One region of the Pseudomonas sp. NCHU5216 genome, then DNA from elsewhere that is predicted to be linked to it. Evidence: riboswitches for the same ligand, from Rfam matches in the RefSeq annotation. Region 1 holds a riboswitch; each other region holds the start of a gene.
The links. A riboswitch is a leader RNA that binds a small molecule or an ion and turns the genes downstream of it on or off. The one in region 1 is predicted to bind cobalamin.
Positions count from the first base shown of each region.

Region 2: it holds a riboswitch for cobalamin, as region 1 does, so the genes downstream of both, cobG (precorrin-3B synthase) here and ACSVIK_RS17080 (TonB-dependent receptor domain-containing protein) in region 1, are expected to answer to the same signal.
Region 3: it holds a riboswitch for cobalamin, as region 1 does, so the genes downstream of both, cobO (cob(I)yrinic acid a,c-diamide adenosyltransferase) here and ACSVIK_RS17080 (TonB-dependent receptor domain-containing protein) in region 1, are expected to answer to the same signal.
Region 4: it holds a riboswitch for cobalamin, as region 1 does, so the genes downstream of both, ACSVIK_RS07460 (TonB-dependent receptor) here and ACSVIK_RS17080 (TonB-dependent receptor domain-containing protein) in region 1, are expected to answer to the same signal.

Region 1 is NZ_JBQLIX010000024.1:78,650-82,954, reverse strand. Features, by position in the region: gene ACSVIK_RS17080 (TonB-dependent receptor domain-containing protein) at 1-1,820, opposite strand, end outside; cobalamin riboswitch at 1,910-2,115, opposite strand; gene ACSVIK_RS17075 (methyl-accepting chemotaxis protein) at 2,165-2,893, opposite strand.
Region 2 is NZ_JBQLIX010000006.1:188,333-192,637, reverse strand. Features, by position in the region: gene cbiE (precorrin-6y C5,15-methyltransferase (decarboxylating) subunit CbiE) at 1-1,072, opposite strand, end outside; cobalamin riboswitch at 1,129-1,323, shown strand; gene cobG (precorrin-3B synthase) at 1,633-2,946, shown strand; gene ACSVIK_RS07435 (precorrin-8X methylmutase) at 2,939-3,565, shown strand; gene ACSVIK_RS07430 (precorrin-2 C(20)-methyltransferase) at 3,565-4,305, shown strand.
Region 3 is NZ_JBQLIX010000044.1:30,584-34,888, reverse strand. Features, by position in the region: gene ACSVIK_RS22560 (CsgG/HfaB family protein) at 1-183, shown strand, start outside; gene ACSVIK_RS22555 (DUF4810 domain-containing protein) at 200-556, shown strand; gene ACSVIK_RS22550 (DUF799 domain-containing protein) at 553-1,224, shown strand; cobalamin riboswitch at 1,260-1,463, shown strand; gene cobO (cob(I)yrinic acid a,c-diamide adenosyltransferase) at 1,659-2,270, shown strand; gene ACSVIK_RS22540 (cobyrinate a,c-diamide synthase) at 2,270-3,565, shown strand; gene bluB (5,6-dimethylbenzimidazole synthase) at 3,562-4,215, shown strand; gene cbiB (adenosylcobinamide-phosphate synthase CbiB) at 4,219-4,305, shown strand, end outside.
Region 4 is NZ_JBQLIX010000006.1:192,774-197,078, reverse strand. Features, by position in the region: gene ACSVIK_RS07465 (ABC transporter ATP-binding protein) at 1-81, opposite strand, end outside; gene ACSVIK_RS07460 (TonB-dependent receptor) at 140-2,239, opposite strand; cobalamin riboswitch at 2,503-2,696, opposite strand; gene ACSVIK_RS07455 ((2Fe-2S) ferredoxin domain-containing protein) at 2,789-3,487, opposite strand; gene ACSVIK_RS07450 (cobalt-precorrin-6A reductase) at 3,586-4,305, opposite strand, start outside.

The DNA.
Region 1 (4,305 bases):
GCGGTGCGGCCAGCATCGCGGTAGGGGCGTGGCTCGCCCATGAAGTCCAGCGCGCTGGTTGGTCGCATGTAGTTGCTCAGGGCGTAGCGACGATCCAATACATTGTCCAGCTTCAGATCCCAGCGCAGCTCGGGCGTGCTCTGCCAACTGCTGCGCAGGTCGAGTACGCCATAGCCGGAGAGTTGGCGGGTGTTGGCGGCGTCATCGTAGCGTTGGCTCACCACACGCCAGGAACCGCCTACGGTGAAAGCGCCGAACTGGCGGTCGAGATCCAGGCTCAGGGTGCGCCGTGCGCGGTAGGCAAGTGTGTGGCCGTTGCTGCGGTCGCGCGGGTCGATCAGGCTCAGGCCGAGGTTGGCGCGCCAGCCCAGCAGGTTGCGGGCAACGCTGGCCTCGAAGCCATCGATGCGTGCCCTGGCGATGTTCTCCGGTTGGTTGGCGCTGCTGTCCCAGGCGATCATGTCGTCGATGTCGGTGCGATACAGCGACGTGCTCAACTGCGTGCCGGAGGCGTCGGCGCGCCATTGCAGCTCGTAGGTTTTCGAGGTCTCTGCTTGCAGATTCGGGTTGCCGGCACCTGGGTAGTAGAGGTCGCTGAAAGTGGGCGCGCGAAAGCCCTCGGCATAGCTGAGGATCCAGCTCTGGCTGTCGCCAACGGGCAGGCTGAGAGCGGCATTCCAGCTATTCTGGCTGCCGTAGCGCTGGTTGTCGTCGTGGCGCAGGCCCAGTTCGGTGCCGAAGTGCTCGCCCTTGAAGCTGTGCTGGGCGAAGAAGGCATGGTTGTCGCGTTGGTCTTCGGCAAATGCCGTGCTGCCATCGACCCGATCCTCGTACCAGTCGCTGCCCAGGGTCAGTTGGTTGGCGGCGCCCAGTTGCAGGCGGTTGATCCAGCTCGCCGAGTGGCGCGTGGTTTCCAGCGTGCCATTGTTCCAGCTATCTGCCGCGCCCAGCGCCTTGTTGCGGTCGAAGCTGCGGCCCAGCTCGAGACGGCTGTTCCAGTTAGCGCTGAGCTGGCCGTCCAGATAGCCGCTGTAGCTGCTCAGGCGGAACTCGTCGTGGGGCTGGCCGGGGACGAAGTTGTAAGCGTCGTCGTATTCACTGTCGCCGCGTTGGTCGTTCAGGTTCAGCCCGGCTTTCCAGTCATCGCTGAAACGATGATCCAGGTTCAGGTGTACGGCCTTGTTGCGCAGGCCGTCATGGTCGCTGTCGGCGCCGACGTCGTCGCTGGTGCGATCCCAGCCGTGGCTTTCGTCCAGGCTGCCGCCGAGATTGAAGGTGGTGCGCTCGTTGCCGCCTGCCAGCGTCACGCTGCGCTGGAAGGTACGATGGCTGCCGAGCGCCAGGCGCACCTGTGGGTGCAGACCTGCCTCGCCACGGCGGGTGAAAATCTGGATCACCCCGCCAATGGCGTCGGCGCCATACAGGGATGAGCGCGGCCCGCGCGTCACTTCCAAGCGCTCCACGTTATCGATGTTCAGGTAGTCCAGGCGGGCGATGCCACTGCTGGCGGAGGCAACGCGTTGGCCGTCGATCAGCACCAGGGTCTGTGCGGTACTGGTGCCGCGCACGGAGTAGGAAATCACCCCGCCGGAGCTAGCAACCTGCACGCCGGGCACGCGGCTGAGCAACTGCGGCACGCTGCGCGCCTGCAAACGCTCGATATCCTCACGCGTGAACACGCTGGTAGCTGCCGTGGCCTGGGCCTGCGGTTCGGCCTGGCGGCCGGAGGTGACCACCAGCGGTTCGGTCACATAGGGTTCGGCAGCCGGCGACAGCGCGGGCACAAGGGCGATGGCCAGGGCCAGGCGGGACAGTTTCATCGTTATTCCTCAAAGGTCGGCAGACGTTCGAGGAGGGCAGGCGCAAGCACGCGGGGGGGGCGGTGCTTGAGCGTGTCGCCCTCCGCAACACGCGTCACACCGCCAGGGCCGGTCTCCGGGCTCTCGACCGATATCCGCCTTCCCGGGGCTTACCCAGTGGCTGTTGGATGCCGTTGCAGCCTTGTGGCTGCTGTCGATTACCGTTGCGGGGGCAGCGTCGGCATTGCTCATGATGACCGCACCGACTTCCCGTTTAACGCCGCTTGCGCGGCACACCCTGGCGGAACATGAAGTGCGCGCACCTTAGTGCGCGCCCGTGGGAATGACAAGCAAGCTGCGCTCATTCAACGATGAGTGGAGTTCATGCTCATGTGAGTCGCTGCCCTGGACTGCGTCGGCAGCTTCTCGTGGCGCAGCTCGCGGGGCTTCGTCGTGGGCTCTTGCTGGCTCAGGCGACTGGCCGTCTTGTGCAGATCCAGCACCAGTTGCGCCAGGGCCTGAGCTGCCTGGAGGATCTCCTCGGCGCTCTGGCTGCTGCGCTCGGCGGCGCCGGTAATGGCCTGGGCCTGATCGTTCACCGCATGCACCTGGGTCAGTTGCGATTGCATGCTCTGGCTGAGCTGGACGAGGCGGCCTTGCATGGCCTCCACGTCATGCTGGATGCGCTGCAGGGCTGCGGTGGCCTCATCCGAGCGGGCCACGCTGCGCTGCGCCGCTTCCTGGCAACTGTGCATGCTGTCCATGCTCTCCAACGTCTGCTGGCGCACGCTGGCCAAGGTGGTGGTGATCTCCTCGGTCGCTTGCGAGGTGCGCCTGGCCAGGTTGCGCACCTCATCGGCGACCACGGCGAAGCCGCGTCCGCTGTCGCCGGCGCGGGCGGCCTCGATGGCGGCGTTGAGCGCCAGCAGGTTGGTCTGGTCGGCGATGGCGTGAATCGACTCGCTGATGTGCTGGATGGCCGCTGTCTGCTGGTTCAGGGCTTGCAGGGTCTGGCTGGACTGCTGGATACGCTCGGCCAGTTGGCTGACTTCCTGGGCGTTCTGGTTGACCGCTGCGCTGCCTTGGCGGGTCATGGCCAGGGCCTGTTGCGAGGCGCGTTCGCTGTCGACTATGTAGGCGGTGGCTTCGCCGATGCTGTGGTTGACCTCCACCATGGCACGGGCCGTGGACACCGCCGCGGTCTGCCCTTCGCCGGCGCATTGGCTGGCACTGCTGGAGATGCGGCTGAGGTCGCTGGAGCTTTGTTGCAGGGCGGCACCGGCGCTGAGAATGCCCTGCATGGTGTGGTCCATCTTGTCGACGAAGCTGTTGACCCAGCCGGCCAGCGCGCCGGCCTCGTCGCTGTTGAAACGCTGGAGCTCCAGGCGGTTGCTCAAGGGGGCCCCGCATTCGGCGGTTTCCAGGAAAAAGTCCGACAGCGCCTGAAGCTGACGCATGCGTGGGCGCAGGCTGAAGGCCCAGTAAACGAGCAGCAGCAGGGCGCTGGCAGTGATGCTCAGCGCGTTGGCATGGGTTGGCAGCAGGCGTGGTAATTGCCAGTTCAGCAGGCCCAATGCCAGCAGGCCGAATAGCAGGTGGCTGGTCAGGCTGTAGCCGAGGCTGCGCTGGCGGTAGACCTCTTCCAGATCGCCTTCGCACATCAGCCCCCAGGTGTCCGGGGAGCCGGGCATCTGCAAGGTCAGGCCGGCACCGACCACCGGCACGTAACGATAGTCTGGGTAGCCCGGATACAGGGCGAACAGGTTGTGCCCCTTGCGGATGGTTTCCCGCACCCCCGGATGCAACTGGCCGCTGGATGGGTCAGTGAAGCGCAGCTCGAACTCGGTGTGGTGTTGCACCTTTACGGTGCCGAAGGGCGTTTTCACGCCCTGTTTCAGGTTGTCACCGCCAGTGAAGGTGTCGTCCTCGAAGCGCGAGCGAGACAGGGCGGTGCCTGGCGCGATCTGCGGGTCGTGCACACTCTTGACCATGAACAGGTAGTTGTCGCCGGAGTCGCGGTAGACATGACCGGCCTCGCGCTGGATCAGGTCGCTGAGCACGTCGTTGGGGATGCGCGCGCACAGGCAGCCGAGCGCCTTGCCGGCCTGCTGCAGGGGCTGATGGAACATCAGGGTCACGGCATCGTGGAACTTCGAGGTGGTGGCCCCCAGTTGCAGGGTCAGCGGGTCGACATAGGGGCCATGCAGGAACTGCCCGGCCAGGCCTGCCGTCAGGGCCTTGGCATCGTGACGCTGGCCGATTCGTGGGGCGTGGGTGGAGGCGACGATCAGGCCGCTGGCATCGACCACGAACAGCTCGGAGACTTCCGGCAGGTGCTGGTGCAGCCGTTTCAGATCGGTGGTGCTGGAGAGTGGCCAGGCCTGCTGCAGGCCTGCTGCGATGAGTTCCAATGCCTGCCAGTGCTGTCTGGCCCAATTGGTCAGCAGATCGACGCGGGTCCGGGCCAGCCCCGCGAAGGTTTTCTCGACCCGCTCGACCTGGCCGG
Region 2 (4,305 bases), on a different contig from region 1:
GCGCCGCCTCGCTCTGAATGGTCACGGCATTGGCCAGCAGGCGCCCTCCCGACTTGAGCGCGGCCCAGCAGGCATCCAGCACGCCTGATGCAGTAACGCCGCCGCCGATAAAGATGGCATCCGGCGCCGGCAGCCCGGCCAGCGCCTCGGGCGCATGCCCGGCCACCAGTTGCAAACCGGGCACGCCAAGGGCATCGCGGTTATGGCGGATATGCGCCTGACGTCCCTCGTTGGCCTCGATGGCGATGGCGCGGCAGGCCGGGTGCGCGCGCATCCACTCGATGCCGATGGAGCCACAACCGGCGCCGACATCCCACAGCAGCTCTCCGGGCAGCGGCGCCAGGCGCGCCAGGGTAACCGCGCGCACATCACGCTTGGTCAGTTGGCCGTCGTGGCGGTAGGCGTCGTCCGGCAGGCCGCAGGTCGGTGGCAACAGCACAGCTCCGGCGTCGGCCATGCATTCGATGGCCAGCAGGTTGAGGTCAGCGCCGCGCGGCAGGTTCCAGCTTGCGGCCAGGCCATCGAGGCGGCGTTCCTCAGGGCCACCCAGATGCTCCAGCAGGGTCAGGCGGCTGGCGCCGAAACCACGCGCGCGCAGGGCGTCGGCGACCTGCGCGGGTGTATCGCCATCGGCACTCAGCACCAGCAGGCGCATGCCGGGGAAGAGTTTGCCGTTGAGCGTGGCCAGGGGCCGGCCGACCAAGGAGACCACTTCCACTTCCTGCAACGGCCAACCCAGACGCGCCGCCGCCAGCGACACCGAGGACGGCGCCGGCAATACTCGCAGTTCGTCGGCAGGCACCTGGCGCGCCAGGCTGGCGCCGACGCCGTAGAACATCGGATCGCCACTGGCCAGCACACACACCGCCTCGCCACGTCGCGCCAGCAGAGGCGCAAGGTCGAAGGGGCTGGGCCAGGTTTCCCGTGCGCCGCCAATGCACGGCGGCAGCAAGGCCAGTTGCCGCGGCGCACCGACGATGCGCGTGGCCGCCAGCAGGGCGCGGCGCGCGGCCTTGCCCAGACCGGGATAGCCGTCTTCGCCGATGCCCACCAGGGTCAACCAGGGTTTCATCCACCTTCCTCGCAAGTAGCCGACAGGGCGCGTGTCGCGACGCCGGGCAAAGCGGGCATAATACAGCCTTCGTCGGTGCCCCTTATAAAACGGGCCTAAGAGGGAATCCGGAGCGATCTCTGATCGCGACCGAGCTGCCCCCGCAACTGTAAACAGCGAGTCCAATGCAATCGGCCACTGGGAACAGGCCGTTGAAAAACGTAGGCGAGGCAGGCAAGACAAGGCGCAACGACCAATGGGAGTAACAGCCAACGGCTGGCCCGAAGGGTGAGCGCTAGCGAATCAAACGGCCGAAAAAGCGCAGTTTACGTGTTGTAAATGAGCATTTTGACTGGGCTCGCACGCGAGGCCGTTTTTAACGCAGTATTGCCAACGTAGGTAGTTTTTCAACGGCCTGTTAACCGGGAAGGCGCAGCGGATCAAGACCTGTCAGCCAGGAGACCTGCCGACGAACGCTGGTCGCGAGTGCCAACATCGGGCGGGGTGTACCGATGCCATGGAATCCCCCGTGGGTGGATTCCGCTGGTTCGGTCGCCGCGTCGTTAGCCACAGGTGACCCTTTGCCCACGTCCGTCCGCCCTTCCGCCTGCCCCGGCCTGCTGCGCATCGTCCCCGCGCTGGATGGCGGCATCTGCCGCATCAAGCTGCCCGGTGGCGTGCTGCGCAGTGCCCAGGCCCGCGCGATTGCCCAGGCGGCACGGCAGTGCGCCAGCGGCGTGCTGGAGCTGACCAACCGCAGCAACCTGCAGATTCGCGGTGTACTGCCCGGCCAGGAAAGCGCGCTGATCGATGCCCTGCTCGGCGCCGGGCTCGGCCCGCGAGTGGCGGCCGCCGATGATGTGCGCAACCTGCTGCTCAGCCCCGCCGCCGGCCTCGACCCGCACATGCGGATGGACGTGCGCCCGCTGGCCGGCCAGTTGCTCGACCTGCTGCAGGACACCCCAGCGCTGCATGCCCTGTCGCCCAAGTTCGCCCTGCAACTGGACGGCGGCGAAGCCCTGGCCATGCGCGAACACCCCCATGACCTGTGGCTGGCCGCCGAGGACGAGCAGCATCTGCTGCTGGGTCTGGCCGGCTGCCCGGTTGACGCGCCACTGGCACGAATCGAAGCGAGCCAGGCGGTCGAACTGGTGCGCCAGCTCCTGTTGCTGTTTCTCGAACTGGCCACGCCCGAACAGACGCGCATGCGCCAGTTACTGACGCAGATACCCTCAGCCGAGCTGTTGCAACGCTTGCAGGCTCGTCTGGATTTCCCCCTGCAAGCGGCAGCGCCCCGTTGGCAGCCCAGCGCTACGCTCATGCGCCCACCAGCCGGTATTTATCCACAGGTGCAAAGTGGCCTGTACATGGTCGCGGCCGGCGCCCAGCTCGGTCGCCTGCATGCCGAACAACTGTTTGCCCTGGCTGAACTGAGCGAGCGATATGGCGACGGCGAGTTGCGCCTGACGCCCTGGCAGGGCCTGCTGCTGGGCAATGTGGCCGAGGCCGCGGCCCACGAGCTGCTGACGGCGCTGGCGGAACTGGGCCTGCTCACCCAGGCCGACGAGCCCTTGCTCGGCCTGGTTGCCTGTACGGGCTCGGCCGCCTGCGCGCGCGGCCTGGCCGACAGCAAGCACCACGCCCTGCACCTGGCCGAGCTGCTGCGCGCAAGCGGCACGCGCCCGCAGGTGCACCTCAGCGCCTGCCCGCGCAGTTGCGCCAGCGCCCGGGTGCAGCCCTACACCCTGCTGGCCAGCACGCCCGACCATTACCAACTCTATCAACGCACGCCCGAGGCGCCCGGTTTCGGCCGTCTGCTGGTGCCGGCCCTGACCATCGACGAGGCCGGCGCCTGGTTCGCCCGCCAACACCCCGCAGGAACCCCCGATGCTTGATTACATCCGCGACGGCCAGGAAATCTACCGCCGCTCCTTCGCCACCATCCGCGCCGAAGCCAACCTGGCTGGCATCCCCGCCGACCTGGAAAAACTCGCCGTGCGGGTGATCCACGCCTGCGGCATGGTCGACGTGGTGGAGGATCTGCGCTTCTCCCCCGGCGCTGGCGCCGCTGGCCGCGCCGCCCTGCTGGCCGGCGCGCCGATTCTCTGCGATGCGCGCATGGTTGCCGAGGGCATCACCCGCCCGCGCCTGCCGGCCAACAACCCGGTGATCTGCACCCTGCACGATGCCGGCGTACCGGAATTGGCCCGCGAAGTCGGCAATACGCGCTCGGCGGTGGCCCTGGAGCATTGGCGCGAACACCTCGAAGGCAGTGTGGTGGTGATCGGCAATGCCCCCACTGCACTGTTCTACCTGCTGGAAATGCTCGATACCGGTGCGCCGAAACCGGCGCTGATCATCGGCATGCCGGTGGGCTTTATCGGCGCGGCGGAATCCAAGGACGCCCTGGCCGCCGACAGCCGTGGCGTGCCCTACGTGATCGTGCGGGGCCGGCGTGGCGGCAGCGCCATGGCGGTGGCGGCGGTCAACGCCCTCGCCTCGGAGGTGGAGTGATGGCTGGCCGTCTGCTTGGCCTCGGCGTCGGCCCCGGTGACCCCGAGCTGCTTACCCTCAAGGCCCTGCGCCTGCTCAGATCGGCGCCAGTGGTGGCCTACTTCGTGGCCAAGGCCAAACACAACGCCGGCCATGGTGGTAATGCCTTCGGCATCATCGAGGCGCACCTGAGCGATACCCAGCAGCGTCTGCCGCTGGTCTACCCGGTGACCACCGAGAAGCTCGCCCCACCACTGTCCTACGAGGATGTGATCGCCGACTTCTACGACACCTGCGCCGAGCAGATCGCCCGGCTGCTGGATGCCGGCCAGGATGTGGCGGTGATCTGCGAGGGCGACCCGTTCTTCTACGGCTCCTATATGTACCTGCACGACCGCCTGGCCGACCGCTACCAGGTGGAGGTGGTGCCCGGCGTGTGCTCGATGCTCGGCTGCGCCTCGGTGCTGGGTACGCCGCTGGTGTATCGCAACCAGAGCTTGAGCGTGCTCTCCGGCGTACTGCCGGAAGAGGAGCTGGAACAGCGCCTGCGCGACGCCGAAGCCGCCGTGGTGATGAAGCTGGGGCGCAACTTCGACAAGGTGCGCCGCGTGCTGCGCAAGCTGGGTCTGGATGGCCGCGCCCATTACGTGGAGCGCGCCACCATGGCCAATCAGAAAATCGTGCCGTTGGACGAGGTGGAGCCGATGGATTCGCCGTACTTTTCCATGATTCTGGTGCCTGGGCAGAAATGGCGGGGGTGA
Region 3 (4,305 bases), on a different contig from region 1:
GTGGTGTTCTCCTCCCAGGGCGCTGGTGAATACAGCCTGTCCAACCGCGAGATCGTCGGTTTCGGTGGCACCGCCAGCTACGACTCCACCCTCAATGGCAAGGTGCTCGACCTGGCCATCCGCGAGGCGGTGAACAACCTGGTCAATGGCGTCGACAGTGGCGCATGGAATCCAACCAAGTAAAAGGAACTTCGCAAGCATGACAATTGCACGCAGATTGGCCGTTTTCTCCGGGATGTTAGTACTCGGCGTGCTGGGTGGCTGTACCAGTGGCCCGCAGCCCCTGTACTACTGGGATGGTTACCAGCAGCAGGTCTACCAACGCTTCGACAACCAGAGCAGCACCGAGGAGCAGATCGCCGCGCTGGAAGCCAGCGTGCAGAAGGCACGCGCTAGCGATCGCGCACTGCCGCCGGGCTTCCATGCCCATCTGGGCATGCTCTATGCCGATGTCGGCAAGCTCGACCAGGTGCGCCAGGAGTTCGAGACCGAAAAGGCCCTGTACCCCGAGTCCGCCACTTATATGGACTTTCTGATGCGGAAATTCGACCAATGAAGACGATCTTTTCCTTCGCTGCACTGAAAGCCGCCGCGCTGCTGGCCTGCCTGGCCATCCTCGGCGGCTGTGCTGCACCCAAGTCCTACGACTACAGCGCTTTCCTGGAAAGCAAGCCGGCGTCGATCCTGGTGTTGCCGCCGGTGAACCAGTCGCCGGACGTCAAGGCGTCCTACAGCTTCTATTCGCAGGTCACCCTGCCGCTCAGCGAGGCCGGTTATTACGTGATGCCGGTGGCTGTCGTGGACGAGACCTTCAAGCAGAACGGCCTGATGAATGCCGAGGAGGTTCGCCAGGCCTCGCCGCAGAAGCTGCGCGAGATCTTCGGTGCCGACAGCGTGCTGTATCTGGATGTCACCGAATACGGCAGCAGCTACAAGATCATCGCCAGCGAAGTGGCGGTGACCGCCACCGCCAAGCTGGTGGATCTGCGTAACGGCAAGCTGCTCTGGGAAGGCACCGCGCGCGCCAGCAGTGCCGAACAGCAGCAGAACAACGGCGGTGGCCTGGTTGGCATGCTGGTGGTGGCGCTGATCGATCAGGTGGTGAATACCTTGAGTGATCGCGGCCATGAAATCGCCGGTATCACCAGCTTCCGCCTGCTTTCCAGCAACATGCACAACGGCATCCTGCCGGGGCCGCGTGCGCGCCCGGATGCGGCGCGCTGAACCGAGCGTTGACGCACGGGACGCCCTGGCTCTAACCTGCGCGCCTTGCTTCAGGTGCCCCGCGCCGTCATCCGTGACGGTGCCGGGGTGAAACAGGGAAGCCGGTGCTCAAGCCGGCGCTGCCCCCGCAACGGTAGGTGAGTCGAACGCCGCAACAGACCCTAGGCACGGGAAGGCGCGGCGTCGAGCCATTGGCTTCGCTCACGAGCCCGGAGACCGGCCTGTAGCAGTTTCACGGCAGCGCGGAGGGCGTTGACCGGCCTGTGCCCCCGCCCGTGCGGGGGCGCTTGCGTTCCTGCCTCCGCCTGCCCGCCATGAAATGCCCGGATCAGTGATGGAGGATTCGCCCTTGCCAGCTTCCCTGACTGTTACCTTGCCGCGCCGCCCCTCGTTCGGGCAGGGCGAGGCGGGCGTCTGACCAAGAGGAGCACGGCATGAGCGAGTCGGCCGCACGCGATGCCCGCCACAAGGCGCGCATGCAGCGCAAGAAAGCCCTGATCGACGAAAAGATCGCCCAGGCCCAGGACGAGTACGGCCTGCTGCTGGTGCACAGCGGCAATGGCAAGGGCAAGAGCAGCAGCGCCTTCGGCATGGTCGCGCGGGCCCTCGGCCATGGCCTCAAGGTCGGCGTGGTGCAGTTCATCAAGGGCGCCGCCAGCACCGGCGAAGAGGCCTTCTTCCGGCGTTTTCCCGAAGAGGTCAGCTACCACGTGATGGGCGAGGGCTTCACCTGGGAAACCCAGGATCGCCAGCGCGATATCGCCAAGGCGCAGCAGGCCTGGGCCATGGCCCGTGAGCTGCTGAACGATGAAGCCATCGGCCTGGTGGTGCTGGACGAGCTGAACATCGCCCTCAAGCACGGTTACCTGGAGCTGGACGCGGTGCTGGCCGATATCGAGGCGCGGCCGCTGTTGCAGCATGTGGTGGTGACCGGGCGCGGCGCCTTGCCGGGCATGATCGAGGCCGCCGACACGGTCACCGACATGAGCCTGGTCAAGCATGCGTTCAAGGCTGGGGTGAAGGCGCAGAAGGGTATCGAATACTGATGAGTTCGCATCACTGCCCGGCCCTGTTGATCGCCGCGCCGGCCTCCGGCCAGGGCAAGACCACCGTGACTGCCGCCCTGGCGCGCTTGCACAGGCGCCAGGGGCGACGGGTGCGGGTATTCAAGTGCGGCCCGGACTTTCTCGACCCGATGATCCACGCCCGTGCCAGTGGTGCGCCGGTGTACCAGCTCGACCTGGCCATGGTCGGCGAAGCGGAGAGTCGTCGCCTGCTGTGGCAGGCCGCCGGCGAGGCCGACCTCATCCTGATCGAGGGGGTGATGGGGTTGTTCGACGGCAAACCCTCGGCGGCCGACCTGGCCCGGCATTTCGGCGTGCCGGTGCTGGGCGTGATCGACGGTGCGGCCATGGCCCAGACCTTCGGTGCGCTGGCGCATGGCCTGGCCACCTTCCAGCCCGATCTGCCCTTTGCCGGGGTGCTCGGCAACCGGGTGGCCAGCAATCGCCATGGCGATATTCTGCGTGATGCCTTGCCGGCCACTATCCGCTGGTTCGGCGCCTTGCCACGCAGCGCTGCGGTGGAACTGCCCAGCCGCCATCTGGGACTGGTGCAAGCGGCGGAGCTGGCCGACCTGGATGCGCGCCTGGACGCCGCCGCCGATGCCCTGGCGGCCAGCGCCGACGTCGATCTGCCGGCGCCTGTCAGCTTCGCCGCGCCGCCGCAGGAAGCGCCGCCAGTGCCGCTGCTGGCCGGCGTACGTATCGGGGTGGCGCGTGATGCCGCCTTCGCCTTCCTCTATCAGGCCAATCTCGATCTGCTGCAGGCCCTTGGCGCCGAGCTGCAGTATTTCTCACCATTGCTCGACAGCCAGTTGCCGGACGTGGACAGCCTCTACCTGCCCGGTGGCTACCCCGAGCTGTACCTGGCCGAGCTGGAAGGCAACCAGGCCATGGCCAGGGCGATTCGTGCCCATCACCAGGCGGGCAAGCCGTTGCTGGCCGAGTGCGGCGGCATGCTCTACCTGCTCGATGAGCTGCGCGACAAGCAAGGCGTCAGCGGCCAGATGCTCGGCCTGCTCAGCGGCAACGCGGCGCTACAGCCCCGGCTGACCGCCCTGGCCTTGCAGGAAGTGACGCTGCCGGAAGGCAAGCTGCGTGGGCACAGCTATCATCATTCGCGGCTGGACAGTTCCCTGGCGCCCCTTGCCCTGGGCCGATGCCCGAATGGCAAGGCGGTGGCCGAGGCGGTGTATCGCCTGGGGCGGCTGACCGCCAGCTATATCCATTTCTACCTACCGTCGAACCCGGAGGCAGCCGCCGCGCTGTTACAGCCATGACCGATAAGGCCTTCACGCCCGAGGAACGCGCGGCGGTTTACCGCGCCATTGCCGAACGCCGCGACATGCGCCATTTTGCAGGGGGGCAGGTGCCCGCCGAGGTGTTGGCGCGTCTGCTGGAAGCCGCGCATCACGCCCCTAGTGTGGGGCTGATGCAACCCTGGCGCTTTATGCGCATCAGTGATCGCCACCTGCGTGAAGAGATCCATGCCCTGGTGGAGGCCGAGCGGGTGCAAACCGCCGAGGCACTGGGCGAACGCAGTGACGAATTCATGCAACTCAAGGTCGAGGGCATTCGCGACTGCGCCGAGCTGCTCGCCGTGGCGCTGATGGAGGGCCGCGAAGCGCATGTCTTCGGCCGGCGCACCTTGCCGGAAATGGACATGGCCTCGGTGGCCTGCGCCATCCAGAACCTGTGGCTGGCGGCGCGTGCCGAAGGCCTGGGGCTGGGTTGGGTGTCGCTGTTCGACCCCGAGGCACTGGCCGCACTGCTGGGCATGCCCGCTGGCAGCAAGCCGGTGGCCTTGCTCTGCCTGGGGCCAGTGCATGCCTTCTACCAGAAGCCGATGCTGGAGGAGGAGGGCTGGGCCACGCCGAGACCGCTGGCCGAGTTGCTGTTCGAGAACCGCTGGGGCGTGCAGGGTGAGTGAGCGATGAGCCTGGCGCTGATCACCTGCGCCGGTGTGGCCCTGGACGCCGCGCTGGGCGAGCCCAGGCGCGGCCACCCGCTGGTGGCCTTC
Region 4 (4,305 bases), on a different contig from region 1:
GTCCGGCGACCAGGCCAGGTCTCGGATGCGCAAGCGCGGCTCGGGTGCCGCCGTGCGCTGGCTCGGCGGCGTCGAGAACAGGCTGAAAGACCAGCCGGAGGTGCTAATCACTGACACGGAACCTCTCCCCCCGCGCACTTCAAAAGCGGTAGTCAGCGGTGACGAACAGCGAACGCGGCGCACCCAGATACCATTGCTCACCATCACTGCTGGCACTGGTGGCGTACTGGCGGTCGAACAGGTTATTCAACTCCAGGCCCAGACGCACGTCGCTCAGCACCTGCCAGGCGATATTGGCATCGACCACCGTGTAACCCGGCACCTTCTCGGTATTGGCCGTATCGACATAGCGCGCATCGACGTAGCGCGCGCCGATGCCGGCCTCCACGCCGCTGCCGAGATCCTTGTTCAGCCACAGATTGGCGCTGCGCTTGGGCACGTCGACCGGGCGATTGCCGCTGCGGTCGCCAGCGCCTTCGACGAAATCGTCGTACTCGGCACGCACGAAAGCCGCGGTGGCCGACACCTGCCAGCCACGCCCCAGCGCCAGTTCCAACGAGGCTTCCAGGCCGTCGGAGGATTGCCGGCCGATCTGCTCGGTAGGCGAAGTCGGGGTTTCACGGCTGAGCAGCTTCTCCTTGACGATGTGATAGGCCGCCAGCGTCCATTCGCCCTGCCCGCCCCAGAAAAGCTGCTTGAGGCCGATCTCGGTCTGCTTGGCTTCACTCAGATCGAACTGCTGCTGACTCGGATTCAAGGTCAGCAGATTGCTCACTCCCTCGGTGCTGGTGGCGTACTGGCCATACAGCGACAGCTCCGGAGTCAGGGCGAAGACCAGCCCGGCACGCCAGTTGTCGCCCGTGAGGCTGCGGTCGACACGGCTGTCGTCGACCAGGTTGCTGCGCTCGAGGTGCACCTGATCGCGGCGCACGCCGGTGACCAGCGACAGGCGCTCGCTCAGTTGCGTGCGGTTCTCGGCGAACAGCGAGAACTGCCGAGCCAGATTCAGCTCGCGTGGACGATAGCTGTCGGTGCTCTGATAGCTGCCGCCGCCGGACTGACCCAGTGGCACGCTGTCAGTGAAGGTATTGCCGAAGTCGTGGTGGCGGGCGAAGCGGATATGGTTGTAATCCACACCAACCACCGTGCGGCTGTCGAGGCCGAACAGGGCGTGATCGAGGCTGAAGCTCTGGCGGTCGCCAAGCTGCTCCTGGTTGTGCTTGATGCGCCAGAAGTCGCCGCGTTCGACCGTATCGCCCGGCTGCCAGCGGTAGGCTTCGCTGTTGCGCCAGTAGCGCCGAGTCTTGATGTAGTAGAGCTGGTTGTTGGCCGTCAGCGCGTCGTTGATGCGCCAGTCGGTTACCAGGCGGGTGATCTGGTCGTTGTAGTGAATATCGGCGTTGGCCACGTTGTAGTTGCGCTCGCGGATGCGCTCGCGAAGCTTGCCGTCGACCAGCGGCGTGCCGAGGTAGCGCTCCGGGTGCTGCTCGCCCTGGTCATGGGACAGGGTGAAGCTCAGGTCTTCGCTGGCCTCCCAGCGCAACGCGGCGCTCAGCGCCAGGCTGTCGGAATCGCCGCGATCGACCCAGCCGTTGCTGGCCTGCTGGTTGAGGGTGAAGCGATAGCTCAGCGCATCGCTCAGCGAGCCGCCACTATCCAGCGCGGCCTGGCGGCGGTCATCGCTGCCATAACCCAGGCGCAGGTGATTCTCCACCGGGCCGGCGAAGGGCTTTTTCGGCACCACGTTGATCACCGCGCCGGTGGCACCCTCGCCGTAGAGCACCGAGGCCGGGCCGCGCAGCACGTCGATGCGCGCCACCGACCAGGTGTCCACCGGGAAGGTCACGGTGCCGGCACCGACGTACTGGCGGGTGCCGTCGTAGAGTTGCATGGTCGCCGCATGGCCCGTGAAGCCACGCGCCGACAGCGCCGTGCCGCCGTTGCCGGGCGTGCCGATAAAGGTGATGCCGGGGGTGCGGGTGACCGCGTCCTGCACGCTGCGGTTGTTGCGCCCGCGCACCTCGGCGCCGCTCAGGCTGCTGGTGCTGGCCGGGGTTTCCAGGGCCGAGAGCTCAAGGCGCGAACCACTGCTGGTGGGCGTGCGCAGATCGCTCTCGCCCTCTTCGGCGGCCTTGGCCTGGACATCGAGTTCGGGCAAGTCGACAGCCTTGTCGGCCAGAGCCAGGCTGCTGAACAGCAGGGCCAGTGACCAGGCGCAATGAAGAGCGGGGTTTCGCACGGCTGAGCTTCCGTTGTTACGCGGTGAATCGAGGGCTGAAATGCAATTGTTATAACATAACATTATCGACCTTCGCAGCCTGAAAGGCAGGCATGCGGGTGCCGTGGCCGGTACGGTCAGAATCGGTTGTTTGAAGCGGAAATGGCGCGCCATGAGTGTTCCATCGTCAGGGAAAAGGCACGGCAATCCGATGGAAATGCGCAACAGCAGACAGGGGCACGGCGGCGCCCTACTGGAGTCAACGCCCGCCCACCGCGGGTTGCCAGACATAACGACTTCAGGCCGGTCTCCGGGCTTGCGAGGGTCATGAGCGCATCGCCTTCCCATGCGCGTGGCGCACAGTGGCGTTTCGATGCGGTCGCTCGCTTACCGTTGCGGGGGCAGCGTCGGACTTCAACCGACTTCCCGTTTCACCTCACGCGCGGCGGCGTGAGACACCTGAAGCGGGGCGGATATGACCACCCGCCTCCGTTCAAGTCAAGGCGCGGGGCCATTGTGGGTTGGACTCAGGCGTAGGGTGGACAACGCGCAGCTTGTCCACCATGGCGGCTAGTTGCCGCCCAGCTCATCGATACGCAATTCCGGCAGCGCCCTGCCCGCCACCAGACGCTCATCGACCAGGCGGATCACCGCTGCCTCATCCTGGATGCCATACCACTCACCCTGTGGATAAAGGCTCGCGGTGGGCCCCAGGTCGCAGGGGAACTGGCACTGGCTACGGGTGATATGCACGCCGCCCGCGCATTCCAGCTTGCCGGCGGCCTTGAGCCGCTGACGCAGGGTTTTCCACAGGCCCAGCGCGCCCTTGCGCGTGCAGCGTGGGCCGTTGCACAGCAGCAGGCGCTGCGCATGGGGTGGAATCTGCGACCAGGCATGGTGCGCCGGCACCGGCGGCACATCGCTGCAGGGAATATGCGCTTCACGGCGTTCGAGCAGCGCGCCCAGGCCATCGAGCCAGGCATCTTCCATGGCCGTGCAGACCACGAATACCTCGGCCCCGTTACCGCGTTCGGCGATGCGCTCGCGCAGCCAATCGCGGTGCGCGGCATCGGCACGCGGCTCCAGATCCACCACCAGCAGTGGGCGTGGCGCATCAATGATGGCTTGCCAGAAGCCGTCCTGCTCCGTGTCATGCAGATGCGCCTCGCCCAGCAGCGTTTCGATGCGCTGCTGCAGACGCTCGGCGGTGGCACCACGCCCCAGGCCGGGGCCGATAAACAGGATGCGGGCGTAGGGGGCTTGGCTCATGACTGTCTCCAAAAGGGCCGGCAGTCTAACAGCGCGTGTAGGGCGGACGTCGCTTTTCACGTCCACCAAGGCGGTGGATCGATAAAGCGTGATCCACCCTACGCGGCTAATTCGGCTAGCGCCTCCCACAGGGAATCCAGTTCCGCGAACTGGCGCGTGACCACCGGCAACTCGGGACGGCGCAGCAGCAACACCGGCAGGCCCAACTCACGCGCCACCTGCAGCTTGGGCTCAGTGGAGGCGCTGCCGCTGTTCTTGCTTACCAGCACGTCGCATCGAATACGGGCGAACAGCGCGCGCTCCTCGTCCAGCGAGAACGGCCCGCGTGCACCGATGATCTCGGCGCGCGGCGGCGCCGGCTCGGCCTGCAGGCAGCGCACCGTCCAGTGCTGATGCGCAGGGATCTCGTGCAGATGCACCAGCGGCTCACGCCCGGAGGTAAAGAACGGTCTGCAGAACGGCGCGAGTGCCTGGGTCAGTTCATCCCAGCCGTCCACCTCGCACCAGTGGTCATCGGCACCGGGCTGCCAGCCAGGACGACGCAGCGCCCAGCAGGGCACACCCGCCAGTTCGGCGGCGCGCGCGGCGTTATGGCTGATCTGCGCGGCGTAGGGGTGGGTCAAATCCAGCAACAGCTCAATGCCTTCAGCAGCGACAAAGGCAGCCAGGCCTTCGGCGCCACCGAAACCGCCGACGCGCACGCGGCAGGCCAGGTCATCCGGCACCCGCCCCAGGCCGGCCAGGCTGTAGACCGTGTCCGGCCCCAGCCGGCGCGCCAGGCGCAGCGCCTCGGTGGTGCCGCCAAGCAGCAGGATGCG